One region of the Bacillus sp. GB_SG_008 genome, then DNA from elsewhere that is predicted to be linked to it. Evidence: a T-box and tRNA genes for the amino acid it is inferred to sense, from the RefSeq annotation. Region 1 holds a T-box; the other holds one or more tRNA genes.
What was found. The T-box of region 1 lies ahead of ileS (isoleucine--tRNA ligase). A T-box ahead of a tRNA ligase gene usually reads a tRNA of that ligase, here a tRNA-Ile.

Region 1 (3,425 bases):
GTCGTGTGGATAAGAATGCGTAATAAATGTTAATTTTAATAACGCACCAACCTCTTCTAATTTTTCCGTGATTGGTTTATTTGCTTTATCGTAGAATAACCCTTCAAATCCAGGCGCTTCACTTGTTAATACACCTTTATCATCAACTGGACAAAGAACTTCTAAGCCATATTGTTTCCCAACAAGGAAGTCATCTTCCCCGTGTCCTGGTGCTGTATGTACACAACCTGTACCAGCATCTGTTGTAACGTGCTCACCAAGCATAACAAGAGAATCACGGTCATAAAATGGATGCTTAGCCACTGTATACTCAAGTTCGCTACCCTTTACTGTTTTAATAACTTCTGTGTTTTCCCACTCTAATGTTTTTGAAACTGCTTCAAATAGCTCAGAAGCAATGATATATTTTGCACCATCTACTTTTACAATGCTATATTCAAGTTCTGGATGAACAGAAATACCTAAGTTAGCTGGCAATGTCCAAGGTGTTGTTGTCCAAATAATGAACTTCTCGTCGCCTTCTAAAACATTTTTTCCATCTTTAACAGGGAATGCTACGTAAATAGATGCAGATTTTTTATCTTTATATTCTATTTCCGCTTCTGCTAATGCAGATTCACTTGTCGGAGACCAGTAAACAGGTTTTTGTCCTTTATAGATGTAGCCCTTTTTCGCCATTTCACCAAATACTTTAATTTGCTGTGCTTCGTACGCTGGCTTTAATGTAATGTATGGATTATCCCAATCACCACGTACACCTAAACGTTTAAATTGCTCACGCTGACGGCTTACTTGCTCATATGCGTATTCTTCACAAAGTTTACGGAACTCAGCAACTGTCATTTCTTTACGCTTAACGCCTTTATTTGTTAAAGCTTGTTCAATTGGTAAACCATGTGTATCCCATCCTGGTACATATGGTGCACTGTATCCAGTCATTGATTTGTAACGAACAATAAAGTCTTTTAACACTTTATTTAACGCATGTCCCATATGAATGTCACCATTCGCATATGGAGGTCCGTCATGTAGTACAAATAGCGGACGCCCCTTTGTACGTTCTTGTACTTTTTCATAAATGTTCATTTCAGCCCATTTTTCTTGCATTACAGGCTCACGTTTCGGTAAATTTCCACGCATTGGAAATTCTGTTTTTGGCATTAATAATGTATCTTTGTACTCCATGCTTAACTCCTCCTTAAATATATAAAAGAAAGGCATTTTTTCTAAATAAATGGAATAAAAAAGAGACCTTCTCATCCCCCAAAAAAGGGACGAGAAGGTCTCCCGCGGTACCACCCTAGTAGACTACTACATATAGCAATCCTCTTTATATTCTTAACGCGAATACACGCCTGCGCTTACTTTATTATTCAGCGAGGAACTCCAGGGTGATATTCCCATTCTCTCCTTATTCTGAGCTTCCACCGTCCTCAGTTCGCTATATAAGGTATGAAAAAAGTACTTATCCCTATCTTCGTTTTTCTAAAAAATTATGTTGTATAGAATTATATGTAATAATGAGAAAAACGTCAAGCTTACACTGTTTCTTCTTTCTTAAGAAGTTCATCTACTTCTTCTTCTAACTCAATTAGCTTGTCCCAATCATCATTGTTTAACATTTCAAGCTGTGCTTCTATTAGCATACGGAAACGTGTACGGAACACTTTCGCTTGCTTTTTCAATTCTTCAATGTCAAATGCCACTTTTCTTGATTTTACTAACGCTTCGTTAATAATACGGTCCGCATTTTTCTCTGCTTCACGAACAATTAACTTTGCTTCTTTTTGTGCATTACGTTTTACTTCTTCTGCTGCTTCTTGCGCTACAACAATAGATTTATTTAATGTATCTTCAATATTGGAGAAATGCTCTAATTTCCCTTCTAGTTGTGCGACTTTTTCTTCTAACGCTTTCTTCTCACGAATCACTAATTCATAATCTTTAATGACTTGATCAAGAAATTCATTTACTTGATCCTCATCATAGCCGCGAAAGCCACGACTAAATTCTTTATTATGAATATCTAACGGTGTTAACGGCACAAACGCCACCTCCAAGTAGGTTATCTAAAATTTCCTTTTTTTAATTATATCTTTTCTTCGACAAAATGGGAGATTTTCCTTCTAAAAAAAGAAATCATTTTAAGATTCCATACAAAATTCTCCATTTATCGCGTTTTGTTTTTCCATCAACAGTGAGTAATTTACCTCTGCCATAACCTCTGACAGAAAATACATCTCCTGGAAAACAATCATACGCAGATTGCTCAACTACTTTCCAATTCACTTTTACAAGACCATTTTTAATAAAAGGCTGTGCTTTTTGACGAGATATATGAAACATTTCCGCTATTAGTACATCTAATCGAAGCGCCGAAACTGTCCCCGATTTTTCATCCCACTGTTCTTGCATATGTAACACATGATCAGATGACACAGGTGCTAAAGACACTTTTGTTCTTCCAATTGATTGTAAATTCATTTCTATGTACGAAACAACTTCTTTTGCAACTACTATTTGGGCACGATTTTGCTGGAGCCAAATATCTCCGCATTTTTCTCTCTTTAATCCAAGAGACATAAATGCTCCTAATATTTGACGATGTTCCAGTGTATAAAATTTAGAAGGATAGTCAATTTCTAATACTTCTACTTGAAACTCTTCCTCATTCGGCATAAGATAATTTGGATAAATTAATGCCCGCTTTCTTTCTGCACTCGGAGTAGCTCCATAGAACTGAAACGCAGCATCTCCTTGATGTCCAACAATCATAGAAACAATTTGCTGTTCACGTGGGTCAAGAAAATCAGTAAGTTTCACTTGATGATATTCCTCTGCCGCTTGCTTCCATTCTAACACTTTATCAACGAAAACTGTTTCTTCAGATCTAAAATGTTCATAGATGCTCATGTATATATCCTCTTACCTCACAAAAAATTCAAATACGCGTATCAATCCTGAACTAGCTAAATTTAGTACAATAATTGCTACAATTGGTGAAATATCAATCATTCCAATTGGCGGGATAAAACGGCGAAACGGTTCCAAATACGGCTCGCAAATGCGTGCTAAAAATTCTCCGAATGTCGATTCTCTTGCTCCCGGAAACCAAGATAGTAGGATATAGATAATAAGCGCCCAAGAATAAATTTTTATTACATAGAGCAAAATTTGTAAAATCATCAGCATAGCGCACTACCACCTCTTTATATTTGTATCTTCCTCTTCACCGAACAATTCAGAAATTGCTCCAACAATGTCTACATTATCCGGCGTACATATAAATGTTTTTGGACCTAATTTTTGAATGTCCCCGCCGATTGCATATACAGTGCCACTTAGAAAGTCAATGATACGTAATGCTTGATCTGTAGACATGCGCTGTAAATTAACCACAACTGCACGGCGACCTTTTAAATGAT
Region 2 (3,425 bases), 340 kb from region 1:
CAGGACGTGTTTTTGTACGATGAGTTATTTCATTCACGAATAGATCGCTCTCCTTATAAAAGAAGTTTCTTATTTTGTAGACAAATACATTTATATTGTATGCAATATTTGTCTCGTGAAGCCAAATGTCTAGCTTCACTTTTTCTATTGTATCAGCGCTTTGCTGCAATTGACAAGAATTATGTGATACTGTTATGGATAGAGAGGGAATTTGTATTTTTTTCCAATTTGTAATTTTGCAGGAGATTCACTTTGGTTTAATCCTTTAAAATCTGTAACAACCTTTTCAATAGAAGGGATTTTTTTTTTGTTAATTTCCTCTGTAATGGATAGAACGGTATCGCCTGTTTTTACTTCAATGATTTTATATTTTGTTGATGATATATTTTCTTTTTGGTCGTTTTTTGAAGCTTTAGCCGAAGTTTCTTTTGTTTTGGAATATGTATGAAGTAACGGTAAAGTGCCGATTGTCATATCGTAGTACAAGACGTAACCGAGAACAAGCAACAATAAGACACCGCCAAGTCTTTTCATATTTCTTCACTCCTTTGTAGAGAAATATATGCTTGTCCAAAAAAAAAATGCCTTGAAGGCATTTTTTATAGTGAATTTTTTTCTTTTGGTTTTGGTACTTCTTTTATTGTTAAATAAAGAACAATCAGAACAACGGTAATAAATAGGAACAACGAGCCTGGGACGTTAATTTTTAACAAATCCATTATCATAAAGAATATAGTTGGGATTGTATAGCTGTAGGCAGTTAATGTCCAAATTTGTTTGTACGATAGTTTACGCTGTCCGCTCATTGCAGAACCGATAAATGCTAATAGCGTAACGCCAAGGAATGTAATGAAGAGCTGGAATAAGTAAATAAGTGTTCCGATAACGAACATAGCAACTGGATATATGCTATCGACAAATGAAACTAATTCTTGAATATCTTTCTTTTCAAAAGTTGTATTTCCTAAGTCACTATATGGAAATGATTGTGTTTTTTGTTCTGCTGTTGAAATCACTTTATCTTTTAAGATGAACACACCATCTCGGTTGGGATATGCACTTGCATCCGTTGCATTTGGGTCAAATACAAAAATAAAATCTGTGTCATCTTTTACAATGGGTTTGTCGATGTCTGCGTGAAGTTCGCCATTTTCAATTTTAAAATCAGGTACATCTTTTTCAATAGAATGATTAACTAGACTAATACCATCTTGAATGAAACTTCCAAATAGAATCGTTTTTGGAACGGTAGCAAGTAAACATAGCAACATTATGTAAAGAATCGTTTTTCCGATTTTTTGAAAACGAAAAAGTGCCATCTCTTTTGGTGCATATAAGCTTTTAAACAGTTGCGTAAATATGGACATGAATTCACTTCCTTCTTTTAAATATATTGATTTACCATCTCATTGTAACGTACGTTTCTAAAGAATCACAAGATATATCATGTGTGATAGGAAAATACAATTGACACATTTCTTTTTATTATGGTAAATTTATCTTACATTTTTATATATACTTATACATTCCATGGTAGTTTAGCTGACTAGAGCATACAGGATGCCTTAGTAGTTATTCGTATATATTGTGGACCCTTAGCTCAGCTGGTTAGAGCAGACGGCTCATAACCGTCCGGTCGTAGGTTCGAGTCCTACAGGGTCCATATCCATTTCATATATTGATACATAACACATAAGCTTCCTTATAGAAGGAAGCTTTTTTTACAAAAAGTATGAGCATTTCGTTTGAAAAGAAATGGAAAATTTGCTACTTTAATGTTAGCGAGGCAATACGTTAAATTTGTTTTCAGCCCTATGTAATTAGGGTAAAATGAATTTGTATGCCGAGTCATTATCGGCAAATACATACAATGGGAGGAATATAACAATGGCAAAACATGAATTACCAAATTTACCTTATGCGTATGATGCATTAGAACCTCATTTTGACAAAGAAACAATGAACATCCATCATACAAAACATCACAACACATACGTAACAAACTTAAATGCTGCATTAGAAGGACATGCGGAATTAGCAGAAAAAAGCATTGAAGAATTAGTTGCAAACTTAAACGAAGTGCCAGAGGCAATTCGCACAGCAGTACGCAATAACGGTGGTGGACATGCAAACCACTCTTTATTCTGGACAATCCTTTCTCCAAATGGCGGCGGACAACCAGTAGGTGAACTTGCAGGCGCAATTGAAGCAAAGTTCGGCAGCTTTGATGCATTTAAAGAAGAGTTTGCAAAAGCAGGCGCAACTCGCTTCGGTTCTGGTTGGGCATGGCTTGTTGTAAACAATGGTGAATTAGAAGTAACAAGCACACCAAACCAAGATACTCCATTAATGGAAGGTAAAACTCCAGTTTTAGGACTAGACGTTTGGGAGCATGCATACTACTTACATTACCAAAATCGTCGTCCTGACTACATCGGTGCATTCTGGAACGTTGTAGATTGGAACGCAGTTGAAAAACGTTACCAAGACGCAAAATAATTATAATTGTAAAAGCTAGGAGATGCTTCTCCTAGCTTTTTTTGTTTTCTTACACCGGTCCGATTGGTAGAGCTCACATCAATGGAGAAAAACGTTCCGTTGAAAGAAGTTTCACTTTACCCCTTCTTCTTTACATAATTGTGTTCTTCTTTGGAAGACTAGAACATGAAGTAAAGGAGAGTTCATATGAAATGGAAACATTTAATTGGCGATGTTGAGGTGAATCGTGACTTAGTATTATTACTCATAATTGGCGGGTTATATGCGTTGGCTATTTCATTGTCGAATACGTTTGTTAATATTTATTTATGGAAACAAACGAAGGACTTTGTGAATATTGGCCTTTATAATTTAGCAAGCGTTATTTTACAACCACTGACATTTATTGTTGCCGGAAAATTAGCGAAACGAGTAGATCGTACGATTTTGCTCCGAATCGGTGTGACAACATTAGCTATTTTTTTTATTGTTGTGTTACTAACAGGAACAAATGCTTCGCAGTATATTTTACTAATCGGCAGTTTACTTGGAATGGGATATGGATTTTACTGGCTCTCATTTAATTTATTAACATTTGAAATTACAGAGCCGGAGACACGTGATTTTTTTAACGGATTTCTCGGATTGCTTAGCTCATTTTCGGGTATGATTGGTCCAATTGCATCCGGATTTATCATTTCGCGTATGGAAAAGTGGAGTGGTTATACATTCGTTTTTTTTCTGTCTTTAACCTTATTTACTATTGCAATTGTTGTCAGTTTTTTTCTGACAAAGCGTGAATGTGAAGGGCGTTATGAACTTGTTGAAGTAATGAAAGAGCGAAAGAATAATAAAAACTGGGGAAGAATTACACTTGCTCACTTTTTTCAAGGTTTACGAGAAGGTACATTTATATTTGTTATTTCTGTATATGTGTATTTGGCTTC

Region 2: it encodes a tRNA-Ile, which carries the amino acid that the T-box ahead of ileS (isoleucine--tRNA ligase) is inferred to sense. The anticodon was not compared.

Annotation. Positions count from the first base shown of each region.
Region 1 is NZ_JBPZSK010000001.1:838,163-841,587, reverse strand. It holds gene ileS (isoleucine--tRNA ligase) at 1-1,185, opposite strand, end outside; T-box leader at 1,268-1,487, opposite strand; gene divIVA (septum site-determining protein DivIVA) at 1,539-2,045, opposite strand; gene ACTDJC_RS04335 (RNA-binding protein) at 2,140-2,913, opposite strand; gene ACTDJC_RS04330 (YggT family protein) at 2,926-3,192, opposite strand; gene ACTDJC_RS04325 (cell division protein SepF) at 3,199-3,425, opposite strand, start outside.
Region 2 is NZ_JBPZSK010000001.1:495,831-499,255, forward strand. It holds gene ispG (flavodoxin-dependent (E)-4-hydroxy-3-methylbut-2-enyl-diphosphate synthase) at 1-37, opposite strand, end outside; gene ACTDJC_RS02430 (hypothetical protein) at 193-534, opposite strand; gene ACTDJC_RS02435 (DUF1189 domain-containing protein) at 600-1,367, opposite strand; tRNA gene ACTDJC_RS02440 (tRNA-Ile) at 1,590-1,663, shown strand; gene sodA (superoxide dismutase [Mn]) at 1,888-2,499, shown strand; gene ACTDJC_RS02450 (MFS transporter) at 2,686-3,425, shown strand, end outside.